DNA from 4 places in the Pseudomonas sp. BIC9C genome. Region 2 is predicted to be linked to each of the others. Evidence: predicted binding sites of a transcription regulator. Region 2 holds the regulator's gene; each other region holds the start of a gene.
The links. The regulator sigma-54, encoded in region 2, starts transcription at its own class of promoters, with help from an activator protein. The targets are predictions, from matches to a motif close to ANTGGCATNNANNTTGCTNT.
Positions count from the first base shown of each region.

Region 1: the regulator sigma-54 is predicted to act here: its motif matches at 3,540-3,559, upstream of RS887_RS01955 (circularly permuted type 2 ATP-grasp protein).
Region 3: the regulator sigma-54 is predicted to act here: its motif matches at 1,274-1,293, upstream of RS887_RS03065 (flagellar hook-length control protein FliK).
Region 4: the regulator sigma-54 is predicted to act here: its motif matches at 2,487-2,506, upstream of RS887_RS03390 (flagellar basal body rod protein FlgF).

Region 1 covers NZ_JAWDGM010000001.1:419,651-424,122, reverse strand. The annotation lists gene RS887_RS01985 (ankyrin repeat domain-containing protein) at 1-187, shown strand, start outside; gene RS887_RS01980 (hypothetical protein) at 281-811, shown strand; gene RS887_RS01975 (PLD nuclease N-terminal domain-containing protein) at 894-1,085, shown strand; gene speE (polyamine aminopropyltransferase) at 1,322-2,197, shown strand; gene RS887_RS01965 (hypothetical protein) at 2,435-2,668, shown strand; gene RS887_RS01960 (ribonuclease E inhibitor RraB) at 2,879-3,223, shown strand; gene RS887_RS01955 (circularly permuted type 2 ATP-grasp protein) at 3,592-4,472, shown strand, end outside.
Region 2 covers NZ_JAWDGM010000002.1:878,929-883,400, forward strand. The annotation lists gene rapZ (RNase adapter RapZ) at 1-477, opposite strand, end outside; gene ptsN (PTS IIA-like nitrogen regulatory protein PtsN) at 480-944, opposite strand; gene hpf (ribosome hibernation-promoting factor, HPF/YfiA family) at 957-1,265, opposite strand; gene RS887_RS13920 (RNA polymerase factor sigma-54) at 1,340-2,833, opposite strand; gene lptB (LPS export ABC transporter ATP-binding protein) at 3,018-3,743, opposite strand; gene lptA (lipopolysaccharide transport periplasmic protein LptA) at 3,743-4,288, opposite strand; gene lptC (LPS export ABC transporter periplasmic protein LptC) at 4,275-4,472, opposite strand, start outside.
Region 3 covers NZ_JAWDGM010000001.1:618,136-622,607, reverse strand. The annotation lists gene RS887_RS03065 (flagellar hook-length control protein FliK) at 1-1,195, opposite strand, end outside; gene ccmA (cytochrome c biogenesis heme-transporting ATPase CcmA) at 1,395-2,030, shown strand; gene ccmB (heme exporter protein CcmB) at 2,027-2,695, shown strand; gene RS887_RS03050 (heme ABC transporter permease) at 2,787-3,542, shown strand; gene ccmD (heme exporter protein CcmD) at 3,539-3,715, shown strand; gene ccmE (cytochrome c maturation protein CcmE) at 3,712-4,167, shown strand; gene RS887_RS03035 (heme lyase CcmF/NrfE family subunit) at 4,171-4,472, shown strand, end outside.
Region 4 covers NZ_JAWDGM010000001.1:690,289-694,760, reverse strand. The annotation lists gene phhA (phenylalanine 4-monooxygenase) at 1-396, opposite strand, end outside; gene RS887_RS03395 (sigma-54-dependent transcriptional regulator) at 681-2,240, shown strand; gene RS887_RS03390 (flagellar basal body rod protein FlgF) at 2,561-3,301, shown strand; gene flgG (flagellar basal-body rod protein FlgG) at 3,347-4,132, shown strand; gene flgH (flagellar basal body L-ring protein FlgH) at 4,185-4,472, shown strand, end outside.

The DNA of each region.
Region 1 (4,472 bases), on a different contig from region 2:
GTCCTTTGACGGCCGCACGGCGCTGATGATGGCGGCGATGTTCAATCGCGTCGAAGTGGTCGATTACCTGATCAGCAAGGGCGCCGACCCGAAAGCCAAGGACGCCAATGGCATCACCGCGCTGGAAGCGGCGAAAACCATGGGCGCTTCCGATGCTGTTGCGCACCTGGAAAAACTGCTGGGCTGACGCTGAGCCTTGTGGCAAGGGGCGCTCACTACAGGTCCACATTTGCGCTATCCTTCGCGCCCTCAACATTCCCCTCGCTACAGGATCCGCCCCATGAAAGCCGCACTCGTCGAACTCATCAGCAAAATCAGCTCCGGGTGCATGGGCGAAGACGAAATCCTCAAGGTCGCAGACGAAGCGGCACAGGCCTACGCCGATCCGCAGGCTTTTCTGACCGCCAATCCGGACATCAACTACGACGACAGCTTCCCGATTCCGCTGGGTGAGTGGGTGGTGGTCGGCAGCCTGCCGGAAACGGTGCTGTTCCAGGCTGACACCTACATGGACCTGTTCGGCCAGATCGTCGCCTCGTTCGGCCCTGGAGTGGAGTTCAATCTCAAGCCCAAGCAACTGGCCAGGACCGAAGCCCTGACCGCGCTCAACCGTATCCAGGTGCAGATGAGCAGCCTGAACAAGGAAAACGGTGGCTACACGCTGATGAACTTCAGCCAGTTGCTCGATGACGAGTTGCAGGTGGTGCTGGTCTACGGCAATGACGTGCCACGGGTGCTGGAATTGTGCGCAGAAATCGGCATCGCAGCCGCGCCATCCCTGGAAGCCCTGAAAGTGGCGATCCACGTCTGATAGCCAAACACTGTCAATAAAACGGAGCCCTCGCGACGACCGTCTATCCTGAGAGGGCAAATCACTCTTCAGGAGCGTCACCATGGGTTCCACGTTCAACAGCCTGGTTGCCTTGATCATTTTTGCCTTGGACATCTGGGCCATCATCAACGTATTCAAAAGTAGCGCCGAGACCGGGATGAAAATTCTCTGGGTACTGTTGATCGCACTGTTGCCGGTGCTGGGACTGATCATCTGGGCCATCGCCGGGCCGCGGGGCAATGTCAAATTCTGACGGATATCCCGCAAACAACTCCGACCCTGTGGGAGCGGGCTTGCTCGCGAAGAGGGAGGGGCAGTTGAAAACAAGTCGGCTGACACACCGCTTTCGCGAGCAAGCCCGCTCCCACATTCGACCTGTCATGTTCCGCGACGTAGAATGCGCGCCTTTCCCGGTCAATCGAGACGCTCGATTGGCCATCATGGGCGGGTAACCGTCCGTTGCCACCCGCATTCATCGGAGCACTTCCCATGAGCAACACCCTGACCAGCGACTACCTGGAAACCCTCTACGAAGGCTACGGCCAGCGTTTTCGCATGGAAAAACTGCTGCACGAAGTGCGCACCGAACACCAGCATCTGGTGATCTTCGAGAACCCGCGCATGGGCCGGGTGATGGCGCTGGACGGCGTGATCCAGACCACCGAAGCCGACGAATTCATCTACCACGAAATGCTCACCCACGTGCCGATCCTGGCGCACGGTGCTGCCAAGCGCGTGCTGATCATCGGCGGCGGTGACGGTGGCATGTTGCGTGAAGTGGCCAAGCACCGCAGTGTCGAGCACATCACCATGGTCGAGATCGACGGCACCGTGGTCGACATGTGCAAGGAATTCCTGCCGAACCACTCCAAGGGCGCGTTCGATGATCCACGCCTGAACCTGGTGATCGACGACGGCATGCGTTTCGTCGCTACCACCACTGAAAAGTTCGACGTGATCATTTCCGACTCCACCGACCCGATCGGACCGGGTGAAGTGCTGTTCTCGGAAAACTTCTACCAGGCCTGCCACCGCTGCCTGAACGAAGGCGGCATCCTGGTGACCCAGAACGGCACGCCGTTCATGCAGATCGAAGAGGTGAAGACCACCGCCGGTCGCCTGCGCAGCCTGTTCCCGGACTGGCACTTCTACCAGGCTGCCGTGCCGACCTATATCGGTGGCTCGATGACCTTCGCCTGGGGCGCCACCAATACCGCTTATCGCAAGTTGTCCCGCGAAACCCTGCAACAGCGCTTCGCGGGCAGCGGCATCATCACCCGCTACTACAATCCTGAAATCCACATCGGTGCCTTTGCCTTGCCGCAATACGTGTTGCAGGCGGTGAACAAGCCAAGCAACGACTAAAACCCTGTAGGAGCGAGCTTGCTCGCGATAGCGTCAGACCAGTCAATATTGATGTTGAATGTTCTACCGCTTTCGCGAGCAAGCCCGCTCCCACATGGTTTGCGCTGGACGGGTTGAAGCGGGTGTCGGGAGAGATTTTCACATCCGTCGATGTGTTTGCTCCGGCGGAACAATTAGGCAGCTAACGAGGTCGAGATAGAGGTGAGCCCATCAATGGGTTTTATCGAGGAGGCTTTGATGCAAAAGTGGAAAATCACTTTCGTGGATGATCACGGCGAACAAGTCGACGAAGTCTTTGAGTGCGACGAGTGCCCGGATAACGAGCACGCTGCCAAACTCATAAAAGCCCGACTCCTTCCCGTTGCTGCCGAACTGGATCTGAACGATCTGGAAGGGCGGACCGCCGATGCGACCGTCAAAAGTCTGAAAGACCAGTACGCCATTCAAATCCTCGGCATCACGCCAATCTGAACGACACCTGTCGCATTCAAATCCAGACCTTGGCAGAGGCTCTATCTTGGGGCTACTCTGCAAGCGAGATCAGCGAATGAATCGCTAAGGTCTGGTCTTGTCAGCTCCATGCTTGTTTCCCGCCGGCACATCGGTTGCCGTCGCTCGCGCTGTTCGGTTGCGGGTGAGGGAGTACGGAAAGTCTATCCATCGTTTTGAGGAGGACGTTTCATGAGCACAGCCTATCAAGAAGACATCAGCAGCAGCGTACTGCGCCGCATGAAAGAAGGCGGTTTTGACTTTTCGCGGTTTCATCCCATCGAGTTCTACGCCATTTTCCCGGATGAGGAGCGGGCACGCAGGGCAGCAGGTCATTTCCACCATGGTGAATCCCTGAATGCGCAAGTCAGTGTGCGCGACGATGGCGCCTGGGCGCTGGAATTGTGCAAAGTCATGTATGCCACCTACGACGACATCGGCGATTTCGAACAGGGTTTCGAAGCGGTGGTCGAGCCATTGGGCGGCATCATCGAAGGCTGGGGTGTGAAACAGGAGGTACGAGGGCGACTCGCATAACCTTATGAACAGTGACAACCGACAATGACGGCTGACCTTCGGGTTGGCCGTTTTCATTTGCGGGCATTGATAATCGGCCAAAAAAAGCCGCCTGGGCAGGCGGCTAAAAGGGAAGTTCGGTGAGCTTTTCAGCGAATGCCCGGATTATCCGCAGCCGTTGCCGGGCAGTGAAATCAACTCTGACTATGCTGGTGATAGGCGACCACCACGCCTTGCAATGAAGCGGGGGCGATCGGGTTGGGGCATTTGTCGCACAGGATTGGTGCGGTGCGTGCGTGTTGATTATCCAACCGATTGAAATATAAGCGTTTATGCCGATGGCACGGGCCTTGCGAAGGTCTGGACGTCCGAGTGACAAGGAGTACGGCATGATCCGCACCTATTTTGATGAGATGTACGATGCCGGCGGCCAGGTCCGCCCGCATTATCGGGAGTTTGCCCGTTGGCTGGCCGAGACGCCTGACGAGCTTCTGGCACAACGGCGACGCGAGGCCGATCTGTTGTTTCATCGTGCCGGGATAACCTTCACGCTCTACGGGGACGAGCAGGGCACTGAGCGCCTGATTCCCTTCGACACCATCCCCCGCAGCATTCCTGCCAGTGAATGGCGGGTCGTCGAGCGCGGCTGCATCCAGCGGGTCAAGGCGTTGAACATGTTCCTCGCCGACCTTTACCACGAGCAGCGCATCATCAAGGCCGGCATCATTCCGGCCGAACAGGTGCTGGCGAACGAGCAGTATCAGTTGGCGATGCAGGGCCTGGACCTGCACCGCGATATCTACTCGCACATCTCCGGGGTCGACCTGGTGCGCGATGGCGACGGCACCTACTACGTGCTCGAAGACAATCTGCGTACACCCAGCGGCGTCAGCTACATGCTTGAAGACCGCAAGATGATGATGCGCTTGTTCCCCGAACTGTTCGCGGCGCAACGCATCGCTCCCATCGACCATTACCCGAACCTGCTGCTCGACACCCTGAAAAGCTCAAGCCCCATCGACAACCCGAGCGTGGTGGTGCTGACACCCGGGCGCTTCAACAGCGCGTTCTTCGAGCATGCGTTCCTGGCACGGGAAATGGGGGTGGAACTGGTGGAGGGCGCGGACCTGTTCGTGCGTGACGACAAGGTCTACATGCGCACCACCGACGGGCCGAAAGCGGTCGACGTGATTTATCGTCGCCTCGACGACGCCTTCCTCGATCCGCTGGCCTTCAACCCGGAGTCGATGCTCGGCGTGCCGGGGCTACT
Region 2 (4,472 bases):
ATTCAACAGGCGTAGTTTGATGGCATCGCGCAGTTGATACAGGTTCAGGCTGGTAGTGTTGATCTTGAGATCGGCGAGGTCGGCAATCGGCCCGAGCAGGACGCTCTCGACGCTGATGGCTTCGGCCAGCGAGCGGTTGGCGTTGGTCAGGGGGTGGCGCCGGCGGGTTTCCGAGAAGCGCTTGAGCAGTGTTTCTTCGTCGGCGTCCAGGTACAGGACATCGCACTGGATGTGGCGGCTGCGGACTTCTTCGAGCAGGTCGGGGAAGCGTGACAGGTGGCTGGGCAGGTTGCGGGCGTCAATGGAAACGGCGACCAGCGGCTGCATCAACTCGGTATGAATCAGCGCTCGTTCTGCCAGTTCCGGCAGCAGGCCGGCAGGCAGGTTGTCGATGCAGTAGTACCCGTTGTCCTCAAGGACGTCGAGGGCGGTGCTTTTACCTGAGCCGGAGCGGCCACTGACGATGATCAAGCGCATGATTACTGACCGTTTTGCTCGTCCAGGACAACCTGATACAGGGCTTCATTGCTCGGAGCGCTGCGCAGTTTGTCGCGCACGTCCTTGCGATCGAGCATGCTGGCGATCTGTCGCAGCAGCTCAAGGTGCGCATCGGTAGCGGCTTCCGGGACCAGCAATACGAACAGCAGGTCAACCGGCGCGCCGTCGATGGCGTCGAAATCGATAGGGGCATCCAGGTGCATCAATGCACTGATGGGCGAAACACAGCCCTTGAGACGGCAATGTGGAATGGCGATGCCGTTGCCAAAACCGGTGGAGCCGAGTTTTTCACGGGCAATCAGCGCCTCGAAGACATCTTGCATCTCCAGAGCCGGCACTTCGCGGGCGATCAGATTGGCAATTTGTTCGAGGGCTTTCTTTTTACTGCCACCCGGCACGTTCACCAGGGAACGGCCGGGGGTCAGGATACTTTCAAGTCGGATCATGGGTTGGGAGTGTTAACGACCGGTTGCGCCCTGAAGGAGGCTCTGGGTCTTTTCCTTATGCTTTTTGAGTTGTTTATCCAGCTTGTCGGTGAGTGCATCGATCGCAGCGTACATATCGGTATGCTCCGCGTTTGCGACCACTTCATTCCCGGGAATATGCAGCGTGGCTTCGATTTTCTGCTTCAACTTTTCGACGGTCATCGTGACCTGCACGTTAGTGATCTTGTCGAAGTGTCGCTCCAATCGTTCGAGTTTTTCGCCGATGTAGGAGCGGAGAGGTTCGGTCACTTCCAGTTGGTGTCCACTGATGTTGACTTGCATACAGCTTCTCCTTCGTTGCCAGTGCATAAAGCGGTAGACCAGATGATCTACCACTGGAACGCTGTGGCGTGGCCCTACATCAACCGCTTGCGTTCGCTCGAAGGCGCGATCCCGAGGGATTCGCGGTACTTGGCGACGGTGCGGCGGGCCACCTGAATGCCTTGTGCCTCCAGTAAACCAGCGATCTTGCTGTCACTCAACGGCTTTTTCTGATTTTCCGCGGCAACCAGTTTTTTGATGATCGCCCGGATCGCCGTGGACGAGCATTCACCGCCTTCGGAGGTGCTTACGTGACTTGAGAAAAAGTATTTCAGTTCATAAATGCCCCGGGGGGTATGCATGAACTTCTGAGTGGTTACCCGTGAAATCGTCGATTCATGCATGCCGACCGCTTCGGCGATGTCATGCAGGACCAGCGGCTTCATGGCTTCGTCGCCATACTCCAGGAAGCCGCGCTGATGCTCGACGATCTGGGTGGCTACTTTCATCAGGGTTTCGTTGCGGCTTTGCAGGCTCTTGATGAACCAGCGGGCCTCCTGCAACTGATTGCGCATGAACGTGTTATCGGCGCTGGTGTCGGCGCGGCGTACGAAACCGGCGTACTGGGCGTTGACCCGCAGCCGTGGCACCGACTCCTGGTTCAGCTCCACCAGCCAGCGTTCGTTGTCCTTGCGCACGATAACGTCAGGAACGACGTACTCGGCTTCGGTGGACTCGATCTGCGAGCCTGGGCGCGGGTTGAGGCTCTGGACCAGTTCGATGACCTGGCGCAGCTCGTCTTCCTTGAGCTTCATGCGGCGCATCAGCTGGCTGTAGTCGCGGCTGCCAAGCAGGTCGATGTAATCGGTGACCAGGCGCTTGGCCTCGGCCAGCCAAGGGGTCTTGGCTGGCAACTGGCGCAATTGCAGCAGCAGGCATTCGCCCAGGTTGCGGGCGCCGATGCCGGCGGGCTCGAATTGCTGGATGCGGTGCAGGACGGCTTCGATTTCGTCCAGTTCGATGTCCAACTCCGGATCGAAGGCTTCGAGGATCTCCTCGAGGGTTTCGTCCAGATAGCCCTGATTGTTGATGCAATCGATCAGGGTCACGGCGATCAGGCGATCGGTGTCGGACATCGGAGCCAGGTTCAGTTGCCACAGCAAGTGGCTTTGCAGGCTTTCGCCGGCCGAGGTGCGGGTGGTGAAGTCCCACTCGTCGTCATCGTTGCTGGGCAGGCTGCTGGCGCTGGTCTGGTAAACGTCTTCCCACGCGGTGTCGACGGGGAGATCGTTGGGGATGCGCTCGTTCCAGTCGCCTTCATCGAGGTTATCAACCGTCGGGGCGCTTTCCTGGTAGGAGGGTTCCTGGATGTCAGTGTTGGGCTTTTGTTCGGCGTTGTCGGCCAAGGGGTCGGAATTGTCGAAGTCGTCGCCTTCTTCCTGGCGTTCGAGCATCGGATTGGACTCCAGGGCCTCCTGGATTTCCTGTTGCAGGTCCAGGGTCGACAATTGGAGCAGGCGGATGGCCTGTTGCAGCTGCGGTGTCATCGTCAGCTGCTGGCCCATTCTCAAGACTAGCGATGGTTTCATGGCTGGGGCTTAACACCTTATTCGCCGGCGCACATGCGCCATCCACTACGGGGCGCCGGAGCGCCAAACATAAGCAAATTATATGCCCGAAACCGTAGCGTTTGCCTAGAGCGCTGTAACAATAAAAAAGTGTTGATTTTTTATCGGGACAAGCGCTCGGACGACCTGCCAGATACCTCTGCCTTTACAGGCGGAACTCATGGCCCAGGTACACTTCCTTGACCAGGTTGTTGGCCAGGATGGTCTCTGCGTCACCTTCGGCAATCAGTTGGCCGTCATTGACGATATAGGCGGTTTCACAGATATCCAGGGTTTCACGAACGTTGTGGTCCGTGATCAGCACGCCAATGCCCTTGGCCTTGAGGTGGTAGATGATCTGCTTGATGTCCCCGACCGAAATCGGGTCCACGCCGGCAAAGGGTTCGTCGAGGAGGATGAATTTCGGGTTGGTGGCCAGGGCGCGGGCGATTTCCACGCGACGGCGCTCACCACCGGACAGGCTCATGCCGAGGTTGTCGCGGATGTGGCTGATGTGGAATTCCTGCAGCAGGCTTTCCAGCTCCTTGCGACGGCCGGCCTTGTCGAGTTCCTTGCGGGTCTCGAGGATGGCCATGATGTTGTCGGCCACCGACAGTTTGCGGAAGATCGACGCTTCTTGCGGCAGATAGCCGATACCGGCTTTGGCGCGACCGTGCATGGGCTGGTGGCTGACGTCCAGGTCGTCGATCAGGACGCGACCCTGATCGGCCTGGACCAGGCCGACAATCATGTAGAAGCACGTCGTCTTGCCGGCGCCATTGGGGCCGAGCAGGCCTACGATCTGTCCGCTGTCGATCGACAGGCTGACATCGCGCACGACCTGGCGGCTTTTATAGGCCTTGGCCAGATGCTGAGCTTTCAGAGTTGCCATTACTGGGTTTTCTCTTCGTTTTTCTTCTTCGGCTGGATCACCATGTCGATACGCGGGCGTGCCTCGGTGACCTTGCTGCCCGTGGCGCGACCGGCGCTGGCGAGCTTCTTGACTGTGTCGTAGACGATTTTTTCGCCTTGGGTGACGTTGTTGTCCTTGTCGACAACTTTGGCCTTGTCGATCAGTACGACGCGGTTTTGCGCGGCGTGATACTGGATCGTCACGCCCCAGCCCTGAACGGGCTTGGTATCGCCAGCCGTTTGCAACTGCTCGAAGTACGCCAGGTTGCCCACCGAGGTCACTACGTCGATGTCGCCAGTCGGGGTGCGGGTGATGGTCACAGTGTTGCCTGTCACCTTCATCGAGCCTTGGGTGATGATCACGTCACCCTTATAGGTAGCAATACCTTGCTTGTCGTCCAGTTGGGCATCGTCGGCCTGAATGCGGATAGGCTGCTGTTGATCTTCCGGCAGAGCCCAGGCGCTCACGCTTCCCAGTGCTGCGCCCAGACTGAGCAAAATCGGGAGGGTTTTAACGAGCCTCATACTGTCCTCTTACGTTCGATAGCAGGTGTATCCTGCTTTCTTTCAAATACGCTTTCATTCCCTTGCCAGTCGATACACCGCCAGCGCCGTCGATTCTAACGTCTTGCTCGGTCTGCGCATATTGCTGCTGCGGGAACACAGTCATGCGGGTGCTGGTGATCAGGGTTTTACGGTTTTTCTCATC
Region 3 (4,472 bases), on a different contig from region 2:
CCAGCTGCCAGGTACTCATCAGCCGTCCGTCGGCGGTTACGCCGGTTTGCTCCAGACTCGACAGCTGATGGCTTTGCAGGCGTGAAACCGCAGCGGCGGCCAAACGCAGCAGGTGTTCGAGGTCGTCGTTTTCACCGTCGGCGCTTTGCAACAGGCGTTCGGGCAGCGGGAATCCGGTTGGCGACGGTTTGGCACTGACCTGACCGAGCATGCCCAGGGCATTGCGGACAAAATTCGGCATGGCCTGGGCCAGGGTATTGGCGGCGATGATCGCGCCGAGGCTGGTGTTGGCCGGCAGCCCCTGACTCAATTGCGCAACCAGTTTGAGCAGGTCGCCTTTCATGTCCGGTGCGAGTGTCGGGTTTTGCCCGGTCAGCAGTTTGCTTTCGAGAAACACACCGCTGCTGGCCAAGGCCTGGGCCAGGCCCTTGGGGGTGCTCAACTGTTGAACATCCGGCAAGCCGGCGAGCAGCTGGGCAGCGGCGCTACGCAATTCAACGGATGTCTGGTCCGAGTCCGGAAGGTTCTGCAGGAGCTTGAGCAAGCCGTCCAGCGAGCCCTGGCGGCTTTGCTGGTCGACCAGTTGCCGGGTCACCGCCAGTTGTTCCTGGCGGCTGCTCAGTGGCACGAACTTCACGGTCTGGGCATCCTGCACCTGCGCGCTCAACAAGGTGCCGATGCGCAAGGGTTGTGGACTGTCGATGCTCAGGGTGCTGCCGCTCAGTGCGGTGTTGAGCAGGCTCACCATCGAGCGAAACACCATGGGCTGGCCAGGCAACTGCGGCAGTACTTGCGAGGTCAATACTTTGCCCTGCAGCAGGGTGCCAACGAGCAATTGCGCGGTGTCGAGGCGGGTGAGGGTGGCGACGCTGGAGGCAATGGCCTGTTGCACCGTCACCGCCAGATTGCCGGCCGAAGGTTGGCTGACGACCAGCGTGGTGCCCTGGGCCAGCGGTTGATTGCCGGTGGTCTGGACCGTGGTCTGGCGGCCGCTGTCGAGGGTGACCTTGAGCAGCATCTGGAAAGTCTGGTCTGTCTGCTTGAGCGACAACACTTCGGCCTGGGCGGTCTGACCGACGCTGATCAGCCCCTCCACCGGCGTCAGCAACTTGAGCAACTCACCGCTGATCACCTGCGCACGTGAAGTCACCGGGACGGTTTGCGCTAGCGGGAGGATGTTCATTTCGCCTGTCATACGCGGTCACAACCTGAGGAAAATGCACTCTTTAGACTAAGGTCTGGCATGTATAATGCCGCGCCGTTGTATCCAAAAATGGCGAAAATTTTGCAATTGTTTGACGCAGCTCTCTAGAACAAGACGTCATTGCATCTATGCTGCATCTCTTTAACGGCCGCGCCAGTGCCGACTTGAACCGTATAAGGCCCGTGAACCCTTGACCAGTCCAGTCCTGCAAACCGTTGCCCTTGCCTGTGAGCGAGACCTTCGGCTGCTCTTCGAAAATCTCGATTTGAGACTGGCCAGTGGCGAAATGGTGCAAATCAGCGGCCCCAACGGCAGTGGCAAGACCAGTCTGTTGCGCCTGCTTTCAGGTTTGATGCACCCGACCGCCGGTCAAGTGCTGCTCAATGGCAAGCCCCTTGATGAGCAGCGCACTGAGCTGGCGCGCAACCTGCTGTGGATCGGCCATGCGGCGGGAATCAAGGATTTGCTGACACCGGAAGAGAACCTGAGCTGGCTCTGCGCCTTGCATCAACCGGCCTCCCATGAAGCGATCTGGCAAGCCCTGGCGGCGGTCGGATTGCGCGGTTTCGAAGATGTTCCCTGCCACACCCTGTCCGCTGGCCAGCGGCGCCTCGTCGCACTGGCGCGTTTGTATCTGGACAGCCCGCCGCTGTGGATCCTCGACGAGCCCTTTACCGCCCTCGACAAGCAGGGCGTGGCACAACTCGAAGAACATCTGGCCGCTCACTGCGAACGTGGCGGCATGGTGGTGTTGACCACCCACCACACGCTGAGCCGGATGCCGGCCGCTTATCGCGACATCGATCTGGGGAATTGGGCCGTATGAGTGTTTTTGGCCTGTTGGTCGCCCGTGAGGCCCGTCTGCTGTTCCGCCGTCCCGCAGAGCTGGCGAATCCGCTGGTGTTTTTCGCCATCGTCGTTTCCTTGTTCCCGTTGGCAGTCGGACCTGAGTCTCAATTGTTGCAAACCTTGTCTCCGGGGTTGGTCTGGGTCGCGGCACTTTTATCGGTCCTGCTCTCGCTGGACGGGCTTTTCCGCAGTGATTTCGAAGACGGATCCCTTGAACAGTGGGTCCTTTCGCCGCACCCCCTGGCTCTTCTGGTTTTGGCCAAAGTGCTGGCACACTGGGCTTTTTCCGGCCTGGCACTGGTTTTGCTCGCACCTTTGCTGGCGCTGATGCTCGGTTTGCCTGCCGCCTGTCTGCCGGTGTTGCTGCTTTCGTTGCTGCTAGGTACACCGGTACTGAGCCTGCTCGGTGCGGTGGGTGCGGCACTGACGGTGGGTTTGAAGCGCGGCGGCCTGTTGCTGGCACTGCTGATTCTGCCGCTGTACATCCCGGTATTGATCCTGGGCAGTGGTGCCTTGCAGGCGGCCTTGCAGGGCATGCCGGCGACCGGTTATCTCCTGTGGCTTGGCAGCCTGACCGCCCTGGCGATAACTCTGACACCTTTTGCAATAGCTGCTGGCCTGAAGATCAGCGTCGGCGAATAATAATGAGGTCTGGTTATTTTTTGACCGCTTTTGGTTTTAAAAAGGCAGACCCTGGCTCTTCACAGTAAAGAGCAACCGTGATGGAAACAGTATGAACTGGACGTGGTTTCACAAGCTCGGCTCGCCCAAATGGTTTTACGGCATCAGCGGCAAAATGCTGCCCTGGCTGAGCATCGCGGCGTTGCTGCTGATCAGCGTTGGCGTGGTCTGGGGCCTGGCCTTCGCGCCGCCGGACTATCAGCAGGGCAACAGCTTTCGCATCATCTATATCCACGTTCCGGCCGCCATGCTGGCGCAGTCCATCTATGTGATGCTGGCCGTGTGCGGTATCGTCGGGCTGGTGTGGAAAATGAAACTGGCCGACGTCGCCCTGCAATGTGCGGCGCCCATCGGCGCGTGGATGACCGCCGTGGCGCTGGTCACCGGCGCGATCTGGGGCAAGCCGACCTGGGGCTCGTGGTGGGTCTGGGATGCACGCCTTACGTCCATGTTGATTCTGCTGTTCCTGTACTTCGGTCTCATTGCGCTGGGCAACGCGATCAGCAATCGTGACAGCGCGGCCAAGGCCTGCGCGGTGCTGGCGATCGTCGGCGTGATCAACATCCCGATCATCAAGTACTCCGTGGAGTGGTGGAACACCCTGCACCAGGGGGCGACCTTCACCCTCACCGAAAAACCGGCGATGCCCGCCGAAATGTGGCTGCCATTGCTGCTGACGGTGTTGGGCTTCTACTGTTTCTTCGGCGCGGTGTTGCTGCTGCGCATGCGTCTGGAAGTGCTCAAGCGCGAAGCCCGGGCCAGTTGGGTCAAGGCCGAAGTGGAAAACAGCCTGGAGGTCGCTCGATGAGTTTTGCTTCATTCGGCGACTTCATCGCCATGGGTCATCATGGCCTGTATGTCTGGTCAGCCTATGGCATTTGCCTGGCGGTACTGGCCCTCAACGTGGCGGCGCCGATCCTGGCCCGCAAGCGGTATCTGCAACAAGAGGCGCGTCGTTTGCGCCGGGAGAACGGCAAGTGAATCCGCTGCGCAAAAAGCGTCTTATCATCATTCTCGCGATCCTGGTCGGGGTCGGCGCTGCCGTCGGCCTGGCCCTGAGCGCCCTGCAGCAAAACATCAATCTGTTTTACACACCGACCCAGATCGCCAACGGCGAAGCTCCGCTGGACACGCGCATTCGCGCTGGCGGCATGGTCGAGAAAGGCTCGCTGGAGCGTTCCAGCGATTCCCTGGACGTGAAGTTCGTTGTCACCGACTTCAACAAATCCGTGACCATCACCTATCGCGGCATCCTTCCGGACCTGTTCCGCGAAGGGCAGGGCATCGTCGCCCTGGGCAAGCTCAATGCCGATGGCGTGGTGGTGGCCGATGAAGTGCTGGCCAAGCACGATGAGAAGTACATGCCGCCGGAAGTGACCAAGGCGTTGAAAGACAGCGGTCAATCGGCTCCAACGCCCGCGAAGGAGGGTTGATCCATGACATCCGGCATCTTTATTCCCGAACTGGGTCATCTGGCGATGATCCTGGCCCTGTGCTTCGCCCTGGCCCAGGCCGTGGTGCCGCTGCTCGGTGCGTGGCGCAATGATCGCCTGTGGATGAGCCTGGCCCAGCCGGCCGCGTGGGGGCAGTTCACCTTTCTGGTGTTTGCCTTCGGTTGCCTGACCTACGCCTTCATGGTCGATGACTTCTCCGTGGCCTATGTGGCCAACAACTCCAACAGCGCGTTGCCGTGGTACTACAAGTTCAGCGCCGTGTGGGGCGCCCACGAAGGTTCCTT
Region 4 (4,472 bases), on a different contig from region 2:
GTTGGTCAGCAGCGGGCAGTGACCGAAGATCTCGTGGAAAATGTCCGGCTCCTGCAAGTAATCAAGCTCTTCGCGGGTGCGGATAAAGGTCGCCACTGGAAACTGCTTGCTGGCCAGCAATTCGAAAAAGGTCTGGAAGGGAATCAGTGCCGGAACCCGGGCAACCTGCCAGCCGGTGGTTTCACCGAGGACCTTGTTGATTTCGCCGAGTTGAGGAATGCGGTCGTGGGGCAGACCGAGTTTTTCGATACCGTCCAGGTACTCCTGGCACGCACGCCCTTCGATCACTTTCAGTTGACGAGTGATCAGCGTGTTCCACACCGCGTGCTCTTCGGCGGGGTAGTCGATAAAACCTTGCGCATCGGGCTCGCGAGCCACGTATTGCGTCTGCTTCATGCTGCTCTCCTGCTAGGGGGATTCGTTCTTGTTATGTACTGCTATCTATAGACCTAGAAATACTCCATGGATTGCACCGTTGCAGCAGCTGCGGGGCGTCACACGCAGGAAAAATCCTCGATAATCGTAAAGTTTTCGTTACGAATGATCGGCTGTCGTGTACTGGCTGAGATTTTCGGGTTTGAAAAGCGCCTTTCCTGTCACATAATCTTGACGACTATCTGAGCGCCCACGCAGAAAAATCCCTGCCATTGGCCTCGTCCTTCACTGTTTGGACCTTTTATATGCGTATCAAAGTCCACTGCCAGAACCGCATAGGCATCCTGCGCGACATTCTCAATCTGTTGGTGGAGTACGGGATCAACGTGGCCCGCGGTGAGGTGGGCGGTGAGCATGGCAACGCCATCTACCTGCATTGCCCGAACCTGATCAACATTCAGTTCCAGGCCTTGCGTCCGAAATTCGAAGCGATTGCCGGGGTCTTTGGCGTCAAGCGTGTAGGGCTGATGCCCAGCGAGCGTCGGCACATGGAGCTCAATGCACTGCTCGGTGCGCTGGAGTTTCCGGTGCTGTCGATCGACATGGGCGGTTCCATTGTCGCGGCCAACCGGGCAGCGGCGCAGTTGCTCGGAGTGCGGGTCGACGAGGTGCCGGGTATTCCCCTGTCGCGGTACGCCGAAGATTTCGATTTGCCGGAACTGGTGCGCGCCAACAAGTCGCGGATCAACGGGCTGCGGGTCAAGGTCAAGGGGGATGTGTTTCTGGCCGACATCGCACCATTGCAATCGGAGCACGACGACAGCGAGGCCATGGCCGGTGCGGTGCTGACGCTGCACCGCGCCGACCGGGTAGGCGAGCGCATCTACAATGTGCGCAAGCAGGAGTTGCGTGGCTTCGACAGCATCTTTCAGAGTTCGAAAGTGATGGCTGCGGTCGTGCGCGAAGCACGGCGCATGGCGCCGCTGGATGCGCCGCTTTTGATAGAAGGGGAAACCGGTACCGGGAAGGAGTTGCTGGCGCGGGCCTGCCATCTGGCCAGCCCCCGTGGGCAGTCGCCGTTGATGGCGCTCAATTGTGCCGGTCTGCCGGAGTCCATGGCCGAGACGGAACTGTTCGGTTACGGCCCAGGTGCCTTTGAAGGGGCGCGGGCCGAAGGCAAGCTCGGGCTGCTGGAATTGACGGCGGGCGGTACGCTGTTTCTCGATGGCGTCGGAGAAATGAGCCCGCGCTTGCTGGTGAAATTGCTGCGCTTCTTGCAGGACGGTTGCTTCCGTCGTGTGGGCAGCGATGAGGAGGTTTACCTCGACGTGCGAGTGATCTGCGCGACCCAGGTCGACCTGTCCGAATTGTGTGCTCGCGGCGAGTTCCGCCAGGACCTCTATCACCGCTTGAATGTGTTGTCGCTGCACATCCCGCCGCTGCGCGAATGCCTCGACGGCTTGACACCGCTGGTGGAGCACTTCCTCGATCAGGCGAGCCGGCAGATTGGTTGCCCGTTGCCGAAACTGGCCCCGGCGGCCATGGAGCGCCTCAGCCACTACCATTGGCCGGGTAACGTGCGGCAACTGGAGAACGTGCTGTTCCAGGCGGTTTCCCTGTGCGACGGCGGTACGGTCAAGGCCGAGCATATTCGTCTGCCGGATTATGGCGTGCGTCAGCCGCTTGGCGATTTTTCGCTGGAGGGCGGGCTGGACGAAATCGTCGGGCGTTTCGAAAAAGCCGTGCTGGAGCGCCTGTATTCCGAGCATCCGAGCAGTCGGCAACTGGGCAAGCGCCTGGGGGTTTCGCATACCACCATTGCCAATAAGCTGCGCGAGTATGAGGTGGGCAAGGCTGAGCCTTAGCTGACACTTGCTGTGTATATGCTGGCCCCATCGCGAGCAAGCTCGCTCCCACAGGGATCTTCAGTGAGGCACAGATCCACTGTGGGAGCGAGCTTGCTCGCGATGGCGGCAGTGGCCGTTGCCCAGGGTCACCCCTTGCCACTAACCGGCATGACACCGCCGGTTTTTCGTCTCCGATACAAATCACCAATTCCCTCTGAAGCCTTCAAGTCCTTTGTTTGCCGGGCCTTGCGCCGCCCAAAACAAGTTGGTCTGCAAATTGCTTATGGCTCAGCAGTACAGCAGTGGACGGCAAACGTCCGGCAGGCAGAGGAAAGAGTGTGGACAAGTACCTTTATGTGGCAATGACCGGCGCCAGCCAGAATGCACTGGCGCAAAAGGCTCATGCCAACAACCTCGCGAACATCTCCACCAACGGCTTCCAGAAAGACCTGGAGCAGGCCCGTTCGATGCCAGTGTTCGGTGACAGCTTTCCGGCGCGTGCGTTTGCCATGTCCGAACGCCCGGCCACCGATTTCTCCCCGGGCTCGCTGGTGGAAACCGGCCGTGACCTCGACGTTGCCGTGCAAGGCAGCGGCTGGATTGCCGTGCAGAACCCCGATGGCGGTGAAAGCTACGTGCGCACCGGCAGCCTGAACGTTGACGCCCTGGGCGTGTTGCGCGCCGGCAACGGCATGCCGGTCATGGGCAATGGCGGGCCGATTGCCGTGCCGCCGGAGCAGCAGATCGAAGTCGGTGAAGACGGCACCATCAGCATCCGCGCGATGGGCGAAGGTCCTCGGGTGATGGCTGAAGTCGACCGCATCAAGCTGGTCAACCCGGACCTCAAGAACATGACCAAAGGCCTGGATGGTTCGATCCACACCAAGGACGGCAAGCCGGCGCAAGCCGATGCCGGCGTCAAGCTGGTGTCCGGGTTCCTCGAGTCGAGCAACGTCAATGCCGTGGACGAGATGACCTCGGTACTGGCCTTGTCCAAGCAGTTCGAGCTGCACATCAAGATGATGAACACCGCCAAAGACGACGACCAGGCCATGGCTCGGGTCTTGCAGATCAGCTAATTACCAGAACGTAGCGCCGTAAAACAGGCGCACGAGGAGAATCGAATGCTTCCGGCTCTATGGGTTGCCAAAACAGGTCTGTCCGCCCAGGACACCAACCTGACCACCATTTCCAACAACCTGGCGAACGTGTCGACCACGGGTTTCAAACGTGACCGCGCCGAGTTCCAGGACCTGCTCTACCAGATCAAGCGTCAACCAGGCGCCCAGTCGACCCAAGACAGCGAACTGCCGTCGGGTCTGCAACTGGGTACCGGTGTGCGCATCGTCGGCACCCAGAAAAACTTCACCGCCGGCAGCCTGCAAACCACCGAGCAGCCACTGGACATGGCCATCGACGGTCGCGGTTTCTTCCAGATCCTGCAACCGGACGGCACCACGTCCTATACCCGTGACGGTACGTTCCACCTGGACTCCAACGGCCAGATCGTGAACGCCAGCGGCTTTGCCCTGGAGCCGGCCATTGTCATTCCGAACGACGCGCAGACCTTCACGGTCGGTCGCGACGGCACCGTGTCCATCACCGTTGCCGGCAACCCGGCTGCCCAGGTGATCGGCAACCTGCAAACCGCCGACTTCATCAACCCGGCCGGCCTGCAGGCAGTGGGCAACAACCTGTTCCTGGAAACCGCTGCCAGTGGCGCGCCGCAAGTCGGCACACCGGGCTTGAACGGTTTCGGCACCACGCTGCAGAACACCCTGGAAACGTCCAACGTCAGCACCGTTGAAGAAATGGTCAACATGATCACCACCCAGCGCGCCTACGAGATGAACTCCAAGGTGATCTCCACCGCCGACCAGATGCTCTCGTTCGTAACGCAGAATCTGTAATCAAGTCTATGGGGCGGCCATGAGGCTGCCTGCTACACCGTGAGGTAGGGTCATGAATCGCTATGTATCTGTTCTGGCACTGAGTGGGATCGCCGCGCTCGCAGGTTGCGTGCCTGCGACGCCCAAACCCAATGACCCTTACTACGCTCCGGTGTTGCCGCGCACGCCGTTGCCGGCGGCGGCGAACAACGGCTCTATCTATCAGGCCGGTTTCGAGCAGAACCTCTACAGCGACCGCAAGGCGTTCCGGGTCGGTGACATCATCACCATCACCCTGAACGAAAGGACCCAGGCCAGCAAAAACGCCAACTCGCAAATTGGCAAGAACAGCAAGGCCAGC